Regions from separate parts of the Halomonas sp. H10-59 genome, predicted to be linked through region 1. Evidence: predicted binding sites of a transcription regulator. Region 1 holds the regulator's gene; each other region holds the start of a gene.
The links. The regulator PhoB, encoded in region 1, activates phosphate uptake and scavenging genes when phosphate is short. The targets are predictions, from matches to a motif close to TGTCATANNNNTGTCANA.
Positions count from the first base shown of each region.

Region 2: the regulator PhoB is predicted to act here: its motif matches at 3,299-3,316, upstream of phnC (phosphonate ABC transporter ATP-binding protein).
Region 3: the regulator PhoB is predicted to act here: its motif matches at 2,831-2,848, upstream of NFG57_RS17085 (PhoX family phosphatase).

Region 1 covers NZ_CP098828.1:4,710,708-4,717,771, forward strand. The annotation lists gene NFG57_RS20515 (FAD-dependent oxidoreductase) at 8-1,168, opposite strand; gene NFG57_RS20520 (chorismate lyase) at 1,329-1,967, shown strand; gene ubiA (4-hydroxybenzoate octaprenyltransferase) at 2,231-3,124, shown strand; gene phoB (phosphate regulon transcriptional regulator PhoB) at 3,239-3,928, shown strand; gene phoR (phosphate regulon sensor histidine kinase PhoR) at 3,989-5,317, shown strand; gene NFG57_RS20540 (YnfA family protein) at 5,492-5,827, opposite strand; gene cysZ (sulfate transporter CysZ) at 5,919-6,647, opposite strand; gene phoU (phosphate signaling complex protein PhoU) at 6,787-7,064, opposite strand, start outside.
Region 2 covers NZ_CP098828.1:4,269,486-4,276,549, forward strand. The annotation lists gene phnF (phosphonate metabolism transcriptional regulator PhnF) at 1-271, opposite strand, end outside; gene phnE (phosphonate ABC transporter, permease protein PhnE) at 391-1,185, opposite strand; gene phnD (phosphonate ABC transporter substrate-binding protein) at 1,276-2,307, opposite strand; gene phnC (phosphonate ABC transporter ATP-binding protein) at 2,366-3,235, opposite strand; gene NFG57_RS18555 (glyoxalase/bleomycin resistance/dioxygenase family protein) at 3,647-4,066, shown strand; gene NFG57_RS18560 (hypothetical protein) at 4,076-4,354, opposite strand; gene NFG57_RS18565 (TlpA disulfide reductase family protein) at 4,524-5,333, shown strand; gene rapA (RNA polymerase-associated protein RapA) at 5,677-7,064, shown strand, end outside.
Region 3 covers NZ_CP098828.1:3,945,846-3,952,909, forward strand. The annotation lists gene ppk1 (polyphosphate kinase 1) at 1-243, shown strand, start outside; gene NFG57_RS17085 (PhoX family phosphatase) at 559-2,688, opposite strand; gene NFG57_RS17090 (hypothetical protein) at 3,013-3,735, shown strand; gene NFG57_RS17095 (urea carboxylase-associated family protein) at 3,952-4,668, opposite strand; gene NFG57_RS17100 (NAD(P)H-dependent oxidoreductase) at 4,904-5,614, opposite strand; gene NFG57_RS17105 (LysR substrate-binding domain-containing protein) at 5,747-6,661, shown strand; gene NFG57_RS17110 (lysozyme-like domain containing protein) at 6,893-7,064, shown strand, end outside.

The DNA of each region.
Region 1 (7,064 bases):
GACGAACCTAGCCTAGCAACGGCGGTGCCGCCCGCGCCAGTTCGACTTTCCGACGAACGCATTTTCCCGTCAACGCAAAGCCCTGCAGACGCCCTTCGTCATCCTCGGCCAGGGCGCTGATATCCTCGCCGTCGGCCTCGATTCGCCAATGCACCTTGTCGGTCATCGGCGGCAGCGCCACCACCGGCAGCAGCGGCGTCTTGACCAGCACCGGCCAGGGCCCGTAACGCACCTGGGTGGGACGACCGCACAGGGTCGCGGCCAGCGCCTTGGCCGAAGCCTGCAGCGGCTGCACGTACATGGCATTGACGCCATCCACCGAGGCCACATCACCCAGCGCATGAACACGAGGATCGGAGCTTTTAAGGTAGCGATCGACGACGATAGCATCACCATTTGTCGCGATACCGGCCTCTCGCGCCAGCCGAGAGCGCGGCTTCAGGCCGGTGGCCACCAGCACCATATCCGCCTCCAGCTCATGGCCGTCGTCGAGGTGCACACCGATGTCACCACCGGCACCTTCGAGCCTGCTCACCAGACGGCCATGGATGACGTCGATGCCGGCCTCGATGAAGGCCTGGCTCAGGGTCTGACCCAGTCGCCGGGGCAGCAACCTGGGCAGCAACGAGGGTTCAGGGCCGACCAGGCAGACGCGATGACCACCGGCGTGCAGATCGTTGGCAAATTCACAGCCGACCAGTCCGAGGCCGACGATGGCCACCCGAGCCGGGCGCCCCAGCGCCTCGAGGCCTGCCGAAAAACGCCGATAGTCGTCGAGATCATTGATCGAGAACACCCGTCCGGCCAGAGCATCGGGAATCTCGAAGGGCGCCACGGGGCTGGCACCGGTGGCAATCACCAGATCCGACCAGGGCAGGCGTTCCTGGCCCAGGCTCAGGGTGCGCGACGCCAGATCGATGGCATCGACCCTGGTGTGGGGACGTACCACCGCGCCCAGTTGATCGGCCAGTTCCAGCGCCGAGCGCGCGGCCAGCCGGTCCGCCGCCAGGCCCTTGGCGAAGCCGGTGGACAGCAGCGGTTTGGAATAGTCATCGCCTGAGTCGGCGCTGATCAGGGTGATCGGTCGGTGGGCGTCCAGCGCCCGCACCTGGCGTGCCAGGCCTATGCCCGCCATGCCGGTACCGATGATGGTCAAGGGTCCTTGCATCGCTTCCTTCGACTCTGCCGACGACCGCCGGGCGGTCGCTGTTGAAGCTGGGCCGGCCCGCACGGGGCCACACCAGCGGGTGAGTGCTGGGCCACATGGTACACTATGCGCCGACCGACCGGAGCACCGCCTCCGGTGACGACAGCCCTGCCGAGGCCGCATGACACAGCTTCCTTCCACATTCCGCTCCCTGGGGGAGCGCTCGGGGTCCGGACCGGGTAATCCCGCGCCAGCCACAGCCTCTTCGCCGAATGCCGACGCGGCCGATATCGTCGACCCCGGCTGGGTGTCGCTGGCCTCCGGTGGCATCGCGGTGCCCGCTGACTGGCACGCCTGGCTGGCCTCGCGGGACTCCCTGACAGAACGCCTGATCGAGGCGGCAGGCGCCGGGCACTTTCGCGTACGCCTGCTGGCGGAGGCCAAGGGACTGCCGTGGCCTGACGAGGCCCACGTGCTGGGTCTGGCCAGCGACGAGCAGGCCTGGCTGCGCGAGGTCGCCCTGTGCGTGGACGAGGAGCCCTGGGTGGTGGCGCGCAGCGTGGCGCCGATCGTCGAGCGTCACGACGCTCCCTTCGAAGGCCTCGGCGAGACCTCTCTCGGCAGCTGGCTGTTTCGCCAGCCCGACCTCGAGCGCAGCGCCATTCAGATCGGCCGTAACACCAGGCCGATCCACGGCTATACCGGGCTGTGGCAACGCCGCTCGGTATTTCGTCACAGCGGCTGGGTGCTGCTGGTGCAGGAGAGCTTTATGCCGGCCATGGGCCGGGCGTTGTCGCTGCCGGCCTCTGCCACCGGCTGACTCCCTGTCGTCGCCCGCTTCGGACACCGAGGCGCCAACCATGGCGTGGGCTGACGGTAGCCCGCCGAAGCCCTGTACGGATGATGATGGCCTGCTGGTCTTGTCGTGCCGGTCGAGCCTGGCTGGGCTCGCCTTGCTGGTCATGGCCGTCGGCTCGCGCTAGGCTGCGCCAAGGCTTCTCGGCGATGTTTCTCCGAGAAGCGACTTTTGCCCGGCTTACGCCTCATTTTCGCCTGACCTGCGCCAGAGCATGAGAGAGACCGATGGATCGTTCGCTGCTGCGTCCCCCTGGATACCTGAACCGAATTCCCGACTTTCTGGCGCTGATGCGTCTGGACCGCCCCATCGGTACCTGGCTGTTGATGTGGCCGACCCTGTGGGCGCTTTGGGTGGCCTCCGAGGGTATTCCGGCCCGTGACACCCTGCTGATCTTCGTCGCCGGCGTCTACCTGATGCGGGCGGCGGGCTGCGTGGTCAACGACTACGCCGATCGCCACTTCGATGGCCACGTCAAACGCACCAAGAACCGACCGCTGGCCACCGGCCGCATCAGTGAGCGGGAGGCCAAGGTGCTGTTCGTGTGCCTGCTGGGATCGGCCTTCGCGCTGGTCTGGCTGACCAACGGCTTTACCGTGTGGCTGTCGTTGATCGGAGCGGTGCTGGCCGCCAGCTATCCCTTCATGAAGCGCTACACCCACTTCCCCCAGGTGGTGCTGGGCGCGGCCTTCTCCTGGGCCATACCGATGGCCTTCGGCGCGGTGCTCGGCGAAGTCCCGATGGTCGCCTGGCTGCTGTTTACCGCCAACGTGCTGTGGACGGTGGCCTACGACACCGAATACGCCATGGTCGACCGCGACGACGACCTCAAGATCGGCATCAAGTCCACCGCGGTACTGTTCGGCCGCTGGGACACCCGCATCATTGCGCTGTTGCAGCTGGCTACCCTGGGGCTGCTGGCCTGGGCCGGCAGCCTGCTGGCGCTGGGCGGCTTCTACTGGCTCGGCTGGCTGGCCATGGGCGCGACCTTTGTCCACCAGCAGCGGCTGATCAAGAGCCGTGACCGCGACCGTTGCTTCCAGGCCTTTCTCAACAACCACTGGTCGGGCCTATTGCTGTTCGCCGGACTCGGACTGAGCCTCTATCCCTCCCTCGGGTGAGGGAAATGCCCGTCTCGGTCGCTCGACAATGGATACAATGTCATCTAATTGTCACATTGACGTGGTGTCATTTGTCACCGTCGAGTGTAAGACCCTGACCAAGAGGCTCCCGGGATGACCGCCAAGACCGTACTGATCGTCGATGACGAAGCCCCGATCCGCGAAATGATCGCGGTGGCGCTGGAAATGGCCGACTACCGGGTGCTCGAGGCGGACAATGCTCAGGCCGCCCACGCCATCATCGTCGATGACCAGCCCGACCTGCTGCTGCTGGACTGGATGATGCCGGGCACCAGCGGCATCGAACTGGCCCGCCGGCTCAAGCGCGAGGAAACCACCGCAGAGCTGCCGATCATCCTGCTCACCGCCAAGGGTGAGGAGGACAACAAGATCCAGGGCCTCGAAGCCGGCGCCGACGACTACATCACCAAGCCATTCTCGCCGCGAGAACTGGTGGCCCGACTCAAGGCCGTGCTGCGACGCGCCACTCCGCGGGGCGTCGAAGACCCGGTGGAGGTGGAAGGCCTCAAGCTCGACCCGGTCAGCCATCGCGTCAGCGTCGACGGCAAGTCACTGGACATGGGCCCCACCGAATATCGCCTGCTGCAGTTCTTCATGACCCACCAGGAGCGCGCCTACACCCGTGGCCAGTTGCTCGATCAGGTCTGGGGTGGCAACGTCTACGTGGAAGAACGTACCGTCGACGTGCATATCCGCCGCCTGCGCAAGGCCCTGGGGGAACCCCATCAGCAACTGATCCAGACCGTACGCGGTACCGGTTATCGCTTTTCGGCCAAGGTCTGAGCGAGCCATCGACGCAACGCAGCACCAGGAGGGATGAGGTGAACGGAGCCGAGAACTGACGTGGGTCGTCTGTGGAGACGAGAAGTCTGGCGCCTGGCCGTGCTGGTGGGTCTCGGCGCCTTGCTGGGCTGGCCCTTCTCGCTGTCCAGCGTAGGCATCGGCCTGGGCCTGGCGCTTGGGCTCAGCTATCACCTGCGCAACCTGCACGCGATGCACGACTGGCTGACCCACCGCCCCCAGCAGGAACCTCCCACCGCCAGTGGCCTGTGGGGCGAGCTGTTCGATCGCCTCTATCGCTACCAGAAAGGCCAGCGGATCACCCAGCGCCGCCTGCGCTCGACCCTGCAGCGTATCCAGGAATCGTCCGAGGCAATGCGCGACAGCGTGGTGATGCTCGATCGCCACGGCGACCTGGAGTGGTGGAACAGCTCCGCCGAGCGCATGCTCGGCCTGAAGCCGGCGCTGGACCGCGGCCAGCACATCACCAACCTGCTGCGCGACCCGCGCTTCGTCGGCTACTTCAATGCCCGTGACTACCGCGAACCTCTGAGCCTGCCCTCCCCCATCGACGAGAACATGATCCTGCAGTTCCAGATCACCCTGTACGGTGACGATGAACGCCTGGTCATGGCCCGCGATATCACCCGTCTGCATCGCCTGGAACAGATGCGCCGCGACTTCGTCGCCAACGTCTCCCACGAGCTGCGCACGCCGTTGACCGTGCTGACCGGCTACCTGGAGACCTACAGCGACATGGCCGGCATGCTGCCGGAACGCCTGGGCAAGGGGGTCGCCCAGATGCAGAGCCAGACGCGCCGCATGCAGAATCTGGTCAACGACCTGCTGCTGCTGTCACGACTCGAGAACGACCAGGGCGGCAGCGACCACGTTCGCCTCGACCCCACCACCCTGCTGCAGGCGGTCAAGCGCGACGCCGAGGCATTGTCAGGCGGCCGCCAGCAGATCGAGGTCGTCGTCGAAGAATCGCGCAGTCTCACCGGCAGCGAGAAGGAGATGCACAGCGCGGTCTCCAACCTGGCCTTCAATGCGGTGCGCTACGCCGGTGACGGCGCCCATATCACGCTACGCTGGCGTGCCTACGGCGAAGGCGCCTGCCTCGAGGTGGAAGACGACGGCGAAGGCATCGATCCGAGGCACCTGCCACGCCTTACCGAACGCTTCTACCGGGTCGACAAGGGCCGCAGCACCGCCACCGGTGGTACCGGCCTGGGGCTTGCCATCGTCAAGCATGTGCTGCTGCGCCACGAGGCACGCCTGGATATCGACTCCCGACTCGGCGGGGGCGCAACCTTCCGCTGCATCTTTCCCTCGAGCCGGCTGGCAGCGGCCGACCCGGTGGCGCTCGGCCGCGCCGGCGCTGTGCACTAGGGCTTGTCTGAAAAGTGCCTGCGCTCGGTAATACGGCGTTAAAAATCGGATCAACATGCTCATTTACACCCCGTAAACTGCGCTTTCTCACCGATTTTTGCCTTGTCTAACCTTCGCTCGTCGACTTTTCGGACAGCGCCTAGGCCCCGCCAGGACGAACAGGGCGTGCTCCCATCAGCTCCTGGGCCCCAGCAGGATGACCGCGGCACCCACCAGACACAGCACTCCCCCGATCAGGTCCCAGCGATCCGGCAGGCGCTGCTCGACCCACCACAGCCAGCCCAGCGACGCCACGATGTAGACGCCCCCGTAAGCGGCAAAGGCACGCCCGGCGTAGTCGGCATCGATCTGACTGAGCAGCCAGGCGAAGGCCACCAGACTCGCCACCGCGGGCAGCAGCCACCATGCCGAGGCGTCATCTCGCCACCAGCGCCACACCGCAAAGCAGCCGGCGATCTCGGCCAGCGCCGCCGCGATATAGAGCAAAAGACTTGGCAACAGCGCCGTCATGGCCACTCCCTGCTATCCCCTTTTGACGCCGCACCATTATCGGCAGCACCGACAGTGCTGCTCAACGCCATACGTCCACAGGAAGTGCCTCTCAACGCCGAACCACCGGCAACTGCCGATAGTGCTGATCCCACATCAGCACCGCGCCGGCCACGGCCCCGGGGATCAGAAACAGGTTGGCCAGCGGGATCCAGGTGATCAAGGTCACCAGGCCACCGAAGCTGAGACTCGGCCACCAGCGCGCCGACAGGCGCTTGCGCATATCGGCGAAGCTGACCTTGTTGTTATCCATCGGGTAGTCGAGGTAGGTGATCGCCATGACCCAGGCGCTGAAGGCTGCCCACAACAGCGGCGCGATCAGGTTGACCACCGGAATCCAGCTCAGGATAAACAGCCCGATCATGCGCGGCAGGATATAGGCCAGCTTCAACAGCTCCCTGCCCAGGGCGTCGAGACCGGTCTTGAGCCAGCCACGATCATCGATGGGCTCGCGGCCGGTCAGCTCGACCTCGGCCCGGGCTGCCAGGAAGCCGTAGAAGGGGGCGGCGATCAAGTGGGTAACCAGGGTAAAGCTGAAGAACACGATCAGCACGAGGCTGACCACAAACAACGGCCAGATCAGCCAGTCGAGCCATTCCAGCCAGCTCGGCACCATGGCCATCCAGCTATCGAGCCAGCCACCGAACTCACCGAGCACGTAGCTGAGCATGCCGGCGTAGACCAGCAGGTTGACCAGAATGGGAAGAAACACATAACGACGCAGGCCCTGGCTATAGACCAGGCGGGTTCCGCGGCGGACCGCCTCGAGGGCATTCAGCATGACATCGATCCTTGGCAGTGGCTGAAGATGACAGTGCCCCAACGACATCGGGCCATCGTCTCGACGATGGCCCGATGCTCAGAGTGCAGGCAACGACCCTGACGGGGCCGGCCTATTGACGCCGCTCAGGGCGTCGAGGTCAAGACGTGCTGCTGTCGTCGAGCAGTTCCTGGTTGAGGTCGTCAGGGGCGATGTGACGGATATCAAGGCCCTTGACCAGATAGATGACGTACTCGGCCAGGTTGTTGGCGTGATCGCCGACACGCTCCAGCGCGCGCAGGATCCACATGATGCCCAGTACCGGAGAGATCGAACGCGCATCCTCCATCATGAAGGTCATCAGCGAGCGCATGGCGCTCTGGTACTCGCTGTCGACCCGCTCGTCTTCCTGCACCACCTGCATCGCCAGTTCGGTGT
Region 2 (7,064 bases), 440 kb from region 1:
TGACCTTGCTGGCGGCGTTGACCGCATAGTCCAGGCGTCGGTCCACCACCTGGGTGCCACGGCCCTGGTGACGGGTCACCATGCCGGCGGCCACCAGTTCGTCCAGCGCCCGGCGTACGGTGTGGCGGTTGACGCCGAAGCGCCTGGACAGCGCCGCTTCGCTGGGCAGCAGGTCACCGGGTGAGTACTGCGCCCGGACTTCGCGCGAGAGGACGTCGGCCAACTGGCGATAGCGCGGTGGGCTGCCTGCCTCGGTCACTTGTCTAGACATCTTCGCTCCAAAAAAGAAGGTATCGGGTGGTGGCCGAAGCCACCGGCAGACCAGCCGTTCTGGTCTGCTTACTCGGCTCTGCTGTGTCAGGTCTGCTGTCTCGGCTCTGCGGTGTCAGCCTAGATGAAGCGCTTGCGTACGAACTGCGAGGCCATGTCCAGCGCCGTCACGGCGATGATGATCACCAGCATGATGGTGGCCGTCTCGGCGTACTGGAATCCGCGCATGGTCTCCCACAACGCCACCCCGATACCGCCGCCACCGACCATGCCGAGCACCGTGGCCGAGCGAATATTGGACTCGAAGCGATACAGGCTCACCGAGATCCACAGCGGCAGCACCTGGGGAATCAGACCGAACACGATCTCCTCGATGCGCCCTGCTCCGGTGACCCGAATGCCTTCCATGGGCCCGGCCTCGGCGGCTTCCACCGCTTCGGAAAACAGCTTGGCCAGCACCCCGGTGGTGTGGATGAACAGCGCCAGGGTCCCGGCGAAGGGCCCAAGCCCCACCGCCACCACGAACAGCATGGCGAACACCAGCTCATTGATGGCACGGGTGGCGTCCATCAGTCGGCGCACCGGCTGGTAGACCCACCAGGGCACCAGGTTCTCGGAGCACAGAAGGCTCGCCGGAATGGCGACCAGGATGGCCAGCAGGGTGCCCCAGATGGCGATCTGGATGGTCACCAGCATCTGCTCGATGTAGTGGCCGAGGTTGCCGAAGGCCGGGGGAAAGAAGTCGCCGGCCAGGGTCGCCATATTGTCGGCGTTGGTCACCAGCAGGCTCGGGCGCATCTCGACGCCCTGCCAGGACCAGGCCAGCACCGCCAGGCCGACGCCCCACAGCGCCAGGGTGGTCCAGCTACGCTTGGGCGGCAGGCTGATGCCGGAAAGTTGTGTCTGGGTGGTCATGCGTTTTCCTGGGAGAACCTGAGATTGCGTGTGAGAGGTTGAGTAGTCCGAGCCGCGCCGGACCTTCGCTCGACGCGGCCTGACGTAACATCAGCCGGCGTTGGCGGCGGCTTCCTCGGGCATCGCCTCGGCGGCCTGCACTTCCTTCATGCGCGCGTCGAGATCGTCGAGCTGGCTGTCGATCTCGGCCAGTCGGGCCTCGCGATCGCCTTCACTCAGGCTTTCGTCCTTGGCCACCTCGGAGCGCTCCTTGAACAGCGCCAGCTGACGGATCGGCAACAGCTGGTCGTTGTCGGAGGCATCGAAGCCAGACCACTGCAGCGGCTCGAGAATCTGCTGTTCTTCGGCGTCATCGCCGTAGTTCAGGAAGAACTCACGCAGCTTTTCCTTGGTGGCGTCGTCCAGGTCGCCACGCCACACCAGCGGGTCGGACGGGATCAGCGGCGACTTCCAGATCACCCGCAGCTGCTCGGCCTTGTCCGGCGCGGTCACTTCCAGGCGCTCCATGCTTTCAGTATTGAAGGTGGCGACGTCCACCTGCTTATTGGCCACCGCCAGGGCGTTGGTCTCGTGGCTGGAGTTCAGGGTGCGCTTGAAGGCGGTAGAGGCGTCGATACCGTTCTTGGCGAAGACGTAGTAGCCGGGCACCAGATAGCCTGAGGTGGAGTTGGGATCGCCGTTGCCGAACACCAGCTCGGAGGCGTTGGCCAGGACGTCATCGACGCTTTCGATGTCGCTGTCCTGGTGGGCGATCATCAGACTCCAGTAGCCCGGGGCACCGTTGGCCGCCACGGTCTGGGCGAAGATCTCGCCGTCGGCACGATCGACGGCTTCCATGGCCGACTTGTTGCCGTACCAGGCCAGGTCGATCTGATCAAAGCGCATGGCCTGGATCACCGCGGCGTAGTCGGTGGCGAAGAAGGGCTCGACCTCCATGCCGATCTGCTCGGACATGTCGGCCAGGAACGGATCCCACAGCGGCGCCTGGTTCTGGCTGGACTCGGTGGAGATGATGCCGAACTTGAGGGTCTCGGTCTCGGCGGCGGCCAGCTGGGCACTGGCGGCAAGGCCAATACCGGCGATCAATGGCAGCGACAGGCGACGAAAGGATGCGAGAGACATGGGATTCTCCTGAAGGTTATCGGTCGTTGTGGGAACAGGTGTCGCAGGATGTGGTGGCTCAGCTATGGACGACCTGCGCCGACACAGTCGCCTGGGCCTGGGTGTAGCTCGGCTCACGCAGCGGTGACGGCAGGTCGGGTTGACTGCCGGCACGCAGCTCGTCGAGGCCGGCGTTCTCGTACAGGGTCTTGAGGCGTGCGTCGGTCAGCTCGGAGGTCTTGCCGTCGAAGTACAGGCGCCCATCCTTGAGCGCGATGGCCCGATGGCAGTAGCGCCGGGCGATATCGACCTGATGCAGGGTGATGACCACGGTGCGGCCATCCTCGGCGTGAATCCGCTCGAGGATCTCCATCACCTCCCGGGCGCTGCGCGGGTCCAGTGAGGCGATGGGCTCGTCGGCGAGGATGACGTCGGCGTCCTGCATCAGCACTCGGGCGATGGCCACCCGCTGCTGCTGACCACCGGAAAGGGTGTTGGCACGCTGGTAGGCCATGCCCTCGAGGCCGACCCGAGCCAGGCACTTGAGGGCCCGTTGGCGTTCCTCGTCGCTGAAACGACCGAGCAGCGCCCGCGCCCGCGGCATGCGCCCGAGCTGGCCAATCAGCACATTGGTCAGCACGCTGAGGCGATTGACCAGGTTGAACTGCTGGAAGATGTAGCCGACCCGGCAGCGCTGGCCACGGCTGGCCCGGCGCAGGCGACCGCTGGCCTGGATCTCGCGCCCCAGCAGGCTGACTCGGCCACCGCGATCACGGTTGCAGCAGGTCAGTCCGACCAGATGACGCATTAGGGTGGACTTGCCGGAGCCGGACGGGCCGATCAGCGCAACGATCTCCCCCGGGGTGATCTCGAAACTGACATCCTCGAGCACTCGGCTATGGCCGAAGTTCTTGTTGAGCCGCTCGACGATGATGGTGGGAATGGACATGACGCCTCTCCTCTAGGAATGGCGCCAGTCTGGACATCAAAGATGAAGGCCAGTTGTCTAGACAATGTCATTGAGATGACAAATTTCCCGGCACACGGAGCAAGCGCTCCGGCACTACCTCGCCAGAGGTATAAAAAACAAAGAGTTGGGGGCGACTGTCATGCGGCGGTCACGTCATTGCCGCCGATTCGTCATACTCAGGCAGGGCGACCTGTCGACGAAGACGTCGTCCACTTGTACGAAAAGGAAGTTGGACAAGACGCCCTGGAAAGGGCTGCAAGGAGGCACCTGCAAGCGGCCAATCGCCACGCCCATAGCGCCAGGCGATAAAGGCCATAAACAGGCTTGAAGGGAAAACCGGCGGCTTCGGCGCCAGACTGAATCCGACACATGATCCCACGGAGGCATGTCATGCAGCATCTCAGTCTGGAGCCGGGCGCCCTGGAGGTCAGCGACCTGGCGGGAATGCGTCGGTTCTTCGAGACGACACTGGGCCTTCGGGTGCTGGTCGCCAGCGACACTGGGGTGACCCTGGAATTGGGAGGCGGCGAGAACACCCAGGTGCTGATGTTGCTGGCGAGCCACACCCCGACGCCGCCGAGAACACTGAATCTCGAGGTCGACGCCGCCAGCTTTCCTGCGCTGCGTCGACGCCTGGAAGACTGCGGACACGAGTGCGGCTTTGTACAGAGCTGGGAGGGAGACAACAGCACCTCGCGTCAGTGCGCCTTTCGGGTGGTGCTGTGCCGGATGCCGGAGGGGCACTGGCTGAGGCTTACCGCCATCGATCCGGCCCGCTGCGCCTCATCGACCCGAGAGGTCCGGGCCTGACGCCGTTGATCAATCGCGACCCTCGCCGTCTCCCGCTTCTTCGTCCCCCTCATCATCACCCAACAGCCGCTGGCGCCGTTCGTCACGGAACTTCTGCAGGCGGTTGTTGCGGTAGCGCCGGACGATCGCTACTACCAACGCCACCACCAGCATCAGCCCCAGGGTGAGCCCCTGCCACGGGCGCGGGTGGTCCAGGGTGGTGCCGAGCACAAAGATCATCACGAAGCCGAGGGCCTGGCTGCCGATGGCCAGGGCGCGCAGGGGGTCGAAGGTCTTGGGTGGTGACATCACAGATCCTGATCAGAGAGATGGCTCGAAAACCGATGGCCCGGCAGGCGGCTCGAGATGACAGCGCGCATCGGGCGCAGTAGCCTTGCCGGATCGAGCCCACCAAGTGTACCTGCTCGCCTGCGCATTTTCGTGCTTTCGCGTTTCCCCAATGGAGTTCGCCCCATCCATGGATGCCATCGCCATCGGTCCGGTGCTAGTGAGCCTGCCGCGTCTCTATGCCCTCGTCGTCACCCTGTTGCTGCTGGCCGCCAGCGCCTTCCTGCTGGGCCTGCCCCGCCGCCGCCACGGTCGCTGGTTCAACGGCCTGATGCTGGCCTGGCTGGTCGGCGCTCGGCTCGGGCACGTGCTGCCGCACTGGGCCGCCTATCAGGACAAATGGCTGGATATCATCAAGCTGTGGCTGCCCGGCTACAGCGGGGTCTGGGGGCTGGTCGCCGCCGCCCTGTGGACCCTGTGGTCACTGCGTGATCGCCTTGGCGCCCTGCTCGGTGCCCTGGGTCTGACGCTGGTCGCCTCGCTTGCCTGGCTGGCGCTGGTCAGCTGGGCGCCGCTGTCGGCAAGTCCGGCGCCGCAACGCGTGCCAGAGCTGACCCTGGAAGACGTCGATGGCGCCCCCATCGAACTGGCCTCGCTGGCAGGCGGCCCCACCGGCAAGCCGCTGATCATCAATCTATGGGCCACCTGGTGCCCGCCTTGCCGGCGCGAGATGCCGTTGCTGGCCGACATCGACCAACGCGACGACGTCACCGTGGTCGTGGCCAATCAGGGAGAGCCGCTGGTTCAGGTCGCGCGCTACCTGGACGAGGCCGGCCTGGACTTTCGCTACCCCCTGCTCGACCCGCGCCAGCAACTGCTGGCCGCGAGTCAATCTCCCGGGCTACCCACGACACTGCTGTTCGACGCCGAAGGGAAGCTGCTCGAGCGCCATGTGGGGGAGCTGACCCTGCCTCTGCTGGACGACTGGCTGGCGCGCTGAAACTTTGCCAACCTGAGCACATACTGCAGGTGAACCGCACCCGCAGTCTCAGGGCCGAGGGGGACACCCCGCCTCGGCCCGCCCAACCTGTCTTTTCCTGCACTGACGTAGCCTGAATCCGCCACCTCACGGCCAAGCTCATCGCTGGCCCGGGCACGGCGGCAAGCGCGGGGGCGTTTCGGGAACGCCTCGATGCGAAGGTTTCAGCCGCCATGCGACATCTGATCACGGGCATGACGATGGCGCTTAAGCCAGACTGAAGATTGCTGTAAGATACCGCGCCCTGTCGGCGGCGGGCCTGGCCCGCGACCACGAACCGTAACGACGCATCTCCCGAGGCATCATGAGCGACTTCTCTCCCGGCCAGCGCTGGATCAGCGACGGCGAGGCCGAACTCGGCCTGGGCACTATCCTGAACTGCGACGCGCGCAGCGTCACCGTGCTCTTCGGCGCCAGCCAGGAAACCCGCACCTACAGTACCCGTCTTGCCCCGTTGACCCGAGTCGCCTTCGGCAGTGGTGATCGCATCCAGTCCGCCGAGGGCTGGCAGATGACGGTGGACGACACCAAGGAAATCGATGGCCTGATCGTCTATATCGGCGAAGACGACAAGGGCGAGCTGTGCGAATTGCCGGAGGCCCGGCTGGCCGACAGCATGCAGTTCGACCAGGCCCGGGATCGTCTGCTGACCGGCCAGGTCGATCGCAACGACTGGTTCGACCTGCGCTTTCGCACCCTGCATCACTACCATCGCATCGAGCAGAACCCGGCGCTGGGTCTGGCCGGCCCACGCATCGATCTGATCCCCCATCAGCTGTACATCGCCGACGAGGTCTCCTCGCGTCAGGCGCCTCGCGTGCTGCTGGCCGATGAAGTCGGCCTCGGCAAGACCATCGAAGCCGGACTGATCCTGCATCGCCTGCTGCTGACCGGGCGGGTCGAGCGCGCGCTGATCCTGGTGCCGGCGAGCCTGACCCACCAGTGGCTGGTGGAATTGCTGCGACGCTTCTCGCTGTCGGTGACCCTGCTCGACGAACAGCAGAGCCAGGCCCATGGCGATGCCAATCCCTTCGAGGCCGGCCAGCTGGTGCTGGCAAGCCAGGACTGGCTGTTCGCCAACACCCACCGTCAGCAACAGGCCGAAGCCTGCGAGTGGGACCTGCTGATCGTCGACGAAGCCCACCACCTGGAGTGGAGCGAGGACGAGGTCGGCCCCGGCTACGCCTGCGTCGAGCGCCTGTCCGGCGCCACCGACGGCGTGCTGCTGCTGACCGCGACGCCGGAGCAGATGGGGCTGGCCAGCCACTTTGCCAGGCTGCGCCTGCTCGATCGCGATCGCTACTCGGACCTGGAGGCCTTCCGCGCCGAGGAGCAGGGCTATGTGGCGGTGGCCGAGGCCATCGACGCCCTGGGCGATGTCGACGGGCCGCTGGATGCCGGCGCCCGGGACACCATCGGCGCGGTCGCCGACGACGGCGACAGCCAGGCGCTGCTGGCGACCCTGTCCAACCCCGAATGCAGCCTGGAACAGCGCCAACAGGCCAGCGCCCAGCTGCGAGACCAGCTGCTCGACCGCCACGGCACCGGCCGGGTGATGTTCCGCAACAGCCGTCGCCACGTCGGCGGCTTCCCTGAACGTCGCCTGCACGTCGACAAGCTGGAGCTGCCGTCGTCCTATCGCCGAGTGCTGCGTCGCCTGGCGCGGGACGAGGACTACCTCGACGAGCTGCT
Region 3 (7,064 bases), 760 kb from region 1:
ATATGGGGCTCCAGCGCGGACTTCATGGCGCGCAACATGTTCCATCGGGTCGAGACCTGCTTCCCGCTGCTCGACAAGAAGCTCGCCGCCCGGGTGCGCAAGGACCTCGAGACCTACCTGGTCGACAACTGCCAGAGCTGGCTGCTGCAGGCCGACGGCACCTACATCAAGCAGGATCCGGGCGAGGCCGCACCGATCTCCGCCCAGGAAACGCTGCTGTACGCCTACGCCGCTCGCGCTTGAATAACGCCCCGCATTGACGCGCCATCGGCGCGTCGATAACACCACCCAGGCCCCTCGCCAGCGACGCTGGCGAGGGGCTTTTCATGTTGTCGTCATGTGTCCTGACGGCTGCCGGTTGCCGCTCGACCTGCGCCTTGGCCGACCCACGCAGTGCCTGGACCAGTCGTCGCCCGACTCAGCCCCCCGAAACCACGAGCACCCCGGCTCCCTGAAAAGGGAGCCGGGGTGCTGGGGCGGCGCAAGACGTCAGACGTCGACAACGCCCCTGGAGGTTGCCCGAAAGGCCGACGCAAGCCGGCACCTTTCGGACACGTCCTAGACGCCGATCTGGCCGCCGTCTTCGCGCTGGATCACCACCGTGGCGGCGCGCGGTCGCACGCTGGCGTCAGGCGCCTGGGTCGCGTCGTCACTGGCCGGCCAGTTGCCCGGATGCTGGATATTGATAAACAGCGCGGTCTTGTCCGGCGTGGGGAAGATGCCAGTGACCTCGCAGCCGTTGGGGCCCACGCAGAAACGCTTGAGCTTGTCCTGGTTGGCCCCGGAGATCACCGCGGCGGCACCATCGGCACGCTCGAGCTCCGCCGGCACGACCGCCAGCACCTGGTCATTGGTGCTCTCGGTGACGCCCTCGTAGCCGTTGTCGGTCTGGATCCACAGGATGCCCTGGCCGTCGCCGCGCTCATCGAAGTAGAGCCCATCGGGACTGGCGAATTCGTTGTCGGCGGTCAGCCCGGACAGGTTGTTCTGGTCACTGGCCGCGGCACCGAACACGAATACCTCCCAGTCGAAGGCGGTGGCATCGCTGCCCTCGCGCCAGCGGATGATCTGACCGGCCTCGTTGTTCGCCCGCGGGTTGGCCGCATTGACCGGTGCCGTGGCGTAGCCGTTGCCCAGCGCGGTGATGTTGTCGCCGTCGCCGGTCAGGGTCGCCTCGGTGCCATCTTCGGTACGCTTCGAGTTGTTGGTCAGGGTCATGTAGACCTCGCCGGTGGACGGGTCCACCGCGCCCCACTCCGGGCGATCCATCGGCGTGGCACCCATCAGGTCGGCGGCGTCACAGGTGTGGATGATCACCCCGGCCAGGTCATCGGCGTCGAGTTCCAGCGCCTCGGCCAGGGTACGGCCATCCTGGGTGGAAGCGTCCGGCGTCAGCGGCAGCCACTCGCCGCTGCCATCGGCGTTGAAGCGAGCGACGTAAAGGGTGCCGCTGTCCATGTACTTGTCACCGATCGCCAGGCGATCGGCCTCGGCGCCGGGAGCGATGGCATCCGCCGGGTCCCAGGCCGCCTCGGAGACAAACTTGTAGATGTACTCGTTGCGCGAGTCGTGACCGGAGTAGAACACCACCGGCTCGCCTGCTACCAGCTTGCCCGGCCAGCAGCCCTCGTGGCGGAAGCGGCCCAGCGCCGTGCGCTTGATCGCCTGCCTGCCGGTATAGGGGTCGATCTCGACGATATAGCCGAACTGACGCGGCTCGTTGCGGTAGTCACCGCTGGCGTCGTCGGCGACGGGGTCGCCGATCAGACGGGTAAATTCGTCGTCGCGTTCGCTGTCATCGCCCGCGGCGGTCTCCCAGCCGTAGCGTCCGCGACCACTGGCGATGCCAAGACGGTCATCGTCCAGGGTACGGCCTTCGTTCTTGACGAAGTAGGCCGGCCAGTTCTCCTCGCAGGTGAGGTAAGTTCCCCAGGGCGTGTAGCCGTGGGCACAGTTGTTGTTGGTGCCGCGAGCCTGGGTGCCGCCCGGGGAATACCTGGTCTTGACGTAGTCGCTGCCCGCCACCGGCCCTGACAGGTGCATCGGGGTGGCGCTGGTGTAGCGACGGTTATGGGCGGAACCCTTGACGTGGCTCCAGCGACCATCGGCGTCCTTCTTCACCTCGACCACGGTCACCCCGTGGGCGTTGATCTCGGTGCGCACCTCGTCCGCCGGACGCTTGCCTTCGGTCATGTTGGTAGGGCCGCCCTGGGGCGCCCACAGCGCGTTCTCGTCGATGTATTCGTTGTTCATCACCAGCAGGAAGCGCTCGGAGGCCGTGCTCTCATCCAGCGCGAAAGGATGCATGCCGTCGTGATGCATGCCGACGCTGGCCGCCTGGGCCTGGGGCGTCATCGTCAGATCCTCGCTCCATTCGGGCGCGCTGTCGTCAAGCGGCGTACCCCAGGGCACCAGCACCTGGGCGGTATAGCCCGGCGGCACCACCACGGCGTCGCTGCGCGAACCGGCAATCGACTCGAAGGCCAGCGCCAGCGGCGTCTTGGCCATCCCTGACGACGGCTCGTTGGCGAAGGCCGAGAGACCAAAGCTTCCCAGCATGGTCATGGCCGCCATGCCCATGCCCCCCTTCATCACCGCTCGCCGGGAAAGACGACGGTCGAGCACCGAGGAGAAGGGTTCATTTCGGCTGGGGTTCAACAGACGATGATCTTCAATTTCCTTGCTCATTGCGCAGTCCTCTTCTTGCAGCCCTCTGTTCGCCGTCAAGGCGTGAGCTGTCGGTGCCAGTCACTGTTGCCGGCCTCGGGTATCGGAGGGGAAAGTCGATCACAGGGGCGACGGCGGTCCGCCGACAACACTAGGTAGTCCAGATGACACTCGTATGACGATAGACGAGGTTGACGCAGAGCACAGGAAGTAGCGCTATTGTAAAAAGAGTAACAGTTGGTGAAAGAAAATGGCTTCGCTCGTCGACACAGTGCACCAACAATCGCTATCGACAGGACCAGAACCATGTGGAATCTGGGACACCGACATCAGCGCATACTTCTTATGCCCCAACGCGCCCCTTCAGCCGACGAAGATCCCGAGCCTCGTTGGTACTGGGTCCACTGTGTCGATCAACAGAGCCTCGACCGGGGCAGCGCCGCCAATGTCCAATCGCTTTCGTGCCTCGACCAGGCACTTCCCTGTTGTCTCGTCATACCGCCACAATCGGTCACCCTGGTAACGCTGGACGGCGCCCTGGCCGAGGAGGTCGACAGCAGGGAGTCACTGGATGAACTGGTTGAGCGGGAGCTTTGCGTAATACCGCACACTCTCGCGCTCCATGTGCTCTATCGTGATGACAGCGCCCTGGATGTCATGGTGGTGCAGCGTACCCTGCTGGCCCAGTGCAGCCGACGCCTGGGACGCCATCACCTCTCGCCCCGCTGGTGGGCCAGCGCCTTCCAGGGTCTGCCGCCGCCCGAACCCGACACCCTGGGCGTGCTGCCCTGGGGCGACGACTGGATGCTTAAGTGGCGCCACCCCGAGACCCCTAAACGGGAGCGCTGGCTGTGCTGGCCCAAGAGTCAGGACATGGAGGACCTGAGCGACCATCTTCCGGAAGTGCTGCGCGAGTCGCCATGGAATTGTCCACTAGCCCCCCAGGCCGTCAACGGCCTCGACTGCCTGGACTTCTGTGCCCGCCACCTGCCCGAGGACCTGCCACTGGTGCCCTCGGACATCGGAGGTGAGGGTCAGCCAAGGGAGAAGAAGCCCGAGCCCGCGTAGAGGCAGCGTGATCGCTATCGCTAAACTTCGCTGCCGCTGGCCCAAAAAACGTGTAGAGGCGTTTGAAGCGACGAGAGGGAGTGCTGAAGTCATATCGTGAGCGATGACGAGCCGGATGCCGCCGGAGCGCAAAGGCTGGAGTTTACCTCCGACGAAATGAGAACCTTTAGCGCCGGCGGCGGAGTTGCAGTGCATCGCCATCTATCCCGTGTTTCTTCAATCTCCGAGCATGACTCCTATACTTTCCGTTTGCCTACCAACTCCGTTGACCGCCGTAATATCTTGGGGACAGCATGACATGACTACGTAACAGGTCATCATTGCCTTGAACACAATCCTGTCGTCTCTTTTGGCCACGGGTGGCACAAATGTCAGTGAGCCATCACCATCAAGTGGAACATTCATCCACACATTGAATGGTGATGGAACATGCGAAACCTCCTTGCCGATGGCAAGCAATGCCATTCGAAGATTATCAACACAGTTGTCATGGTATTCGCTTACGCCAAGCTGTCTATAGCGATTGATATCGCAGGCGGCAATCAATGTGTCATGCACCCCAGGCGAAGTATCTTCCACTAGTTCCAGCATCTCGTTTCTTCTATTGGAAACCATACTGTCACCGACAACCGGCACCAAGCGCCCAAGATGGGTTCGAGTATGTTCCATGGATAGAAATTCGTCTGGATCACTCGTATTGAAAGCCCACATATCGCAGACCTGCAATCCACTTACGTTAATCAGCGTAAGCATCTGCCCTTTTTCCAGTACAACGGCAGCGCCACACCTCGCGGGAATGAAATAGACCTTTCCTGGCTGCAGAACACCATTGCGCGAAAGCGGTTGGCTCACTGACAACTGTTTTTCTTCCAGCGCACCGAAAGAAGCCGCCAGATCAGGCTCCCTATCTCTACTTATATAACCACCCATCATCCACCTCGCTCACTGATTTTTCCGACTTATCATGAAGAATACATTGTTGGAAATCAGACACTCCCTCTCACCACATCGGCCCTCTTACGGCGAGCCGCGCAAATTTTTCATCCCGCGTGACTATTCTTATTTCAAGTTCTGCAATACAGACGTTTGCTGGACAGGGAATCACATCTGTTGCCGAGCATCTGGTACCCAGCAGGGGACGATCGAAGAAGCGGTCACGGAGGTGCGCTCACCCCGAGACCGGATCGGAAACAACGCGAGGAACGTCCAGACTGGCCGCCAGCCTGTCGACCAACGCCTCAACGCGTTGCTCCGCCTGAATCAGAGACTGCTGCAGCCGCTCGTCGGCAAACTCGTCATACTCCACGGCGATGCTGTGCAACTCCTCTATGCCGAGATAGGCGAAAACGGTACGCAAGTGTGGTTCGACGTGGTTGGTGTGCTCCATTCGCTCACCAGACTCGTAGCCATAGTCACCCCGGGCACCAAGCACCACCAAGCGCTTGCCCATGGCGCTCAGCATCGGCCAGTAGGGCAAGCCTGGGCGGGAGCGATCAAAACCGAAAGTCCGCCCGACTCGCACGATATTGTCGATATAAGCCTTGAATCCGGCCGGAACGCCGAAGTTGTACATCGGGACGCCAGCGATGATCAGATCCGCCTCGAGCAGTTCGTCGACCAGGGAATCACTCTCCGCGAGAACCTCGTGCATCCACCTATCCCGCGCTTCCGGCTTGGTGAAGGCGGCATGAATCCAATCACCGGTGACAGGACGAGGCGGCTGCTGGCCGACATCGCGATAGACGACCCTGTCGTCAGGACGTGCCCGTTGCCACTGTGTGACGAAGTGGGCGCTGAGGCGTCTCGAATGCGATCCGTGGGGTTGACTACCGGAAAGTCCGGAGCGTGCGCTGGCATCAAGGTGCAACAGTGTAGCCATGAAGATTCTCCTTTGGGATTAGTACCGCTCATGCTTGGTGGTGCACGAACGACAGAATCTTCCAATCGATTCGGGACGACAAACGATCTATTCTTTGCAGATACACAAAAATTTTTTGTCCATAGGGATGCGATGCAACGACGCCGACTACCACTCTCGCAGTTGCGTGCCTTTGAGGCGGCAGCACGTCACCGTAGTTTCAAGGGGGCGGCTGAAGAGCTGGCGGTAACGCCCGCCGCGATCAGCCACCAGGTACGTGAACTGGAAAGCTGGCTCGGCGTAGCGCTATTCGAGCGTCGCACCCGCCAGGTGATCCCTACCGACGCGGCAACGGAGCTTTCTCCCGTGCTACGCCAGGGCTTTGACGCCTTCGCCGAGGCATTGGAAAGTCTGCTCAAGCGAACGACACCCGCCAGCGTCACCCTCTCCTGCACTCCGGCCTTCGCCAGCCAGTGGCTGCTTCCTCGACTGACCGACTTTCATTCGACGAATCCCGATATCGCCTTGAATATCCATGCCAGCGAGAGCGTGCTTGATCTAACGCATGGAACCCGCCTGGCGATTCGTTACGGTATGGGCCCCTATCCGGACCATGAGGTGGTGACCCTGGCGACCGATCGCATTGCCCTGGTCGCCAGCCCGCAACTCCAGCTGGCTGGCGTCGACGACCTCAGGGGTGTTCGTCATATCGATTTCGACTGGTACTGTCCGAACCTTGGCCTGCCCGGCTGGGCTCAGTGGTGTCAGGCGTTGGGGTCTACCCCTGCCGTGCTAGGGCCTCGACTCGCCTTCTCCGAAGAAAGTCACGCGATCCAGGCCGCTATCTCCGGTCAGGGCGTGGCCCTGCTGGGCTTGACCCTGGTGCAGGATGAGATCGCTCGTGGTGTGCTGGAGGTGCCATTCGGCCCGTTTCTACCGGGACTGCACTACCACCTGATCAGGAGCCAAACAATGTCCGACAATGCCATCCTCGACAAGGTGGTGGTTTGGCTTCAACAGGCGTTTTCAGCGGCAACCGCTACCATAGGCGAACAACAGGCACCTTGATGCAACCCGTTTGCCTTCCCGCAAGAAATGACCGTCCTGGCCTTGAGCGTGGCGCTGGATGATCGAACTCAGACGTCATCGGACATCGAAGGCGTTCGCCCCATCGCCCCCTCTCCGATGACCCGAAGCAGCCGGTGGGACATGTGAGGATGACCCGACACTGCACGGGAGGGCATACTGGGGGCGATATCACTAAAACGGGAAAATGTTGTGAAACGGGCCATGCCAGGGATGCGGTCTGCTCTACTCACTACGGTGCTTGCCGCGGCGCTTGTTACTCTCAGCGGCTGCGCCGCCTTCGCCCCGGCGCCGCCGAGCCATCAGGACAATCTGTGCGAGATCTTTCGCCAGCAGCCTGACTGGTACGACGCCACCCAGGCCTCCTATGAAAAGTGGGGCACGC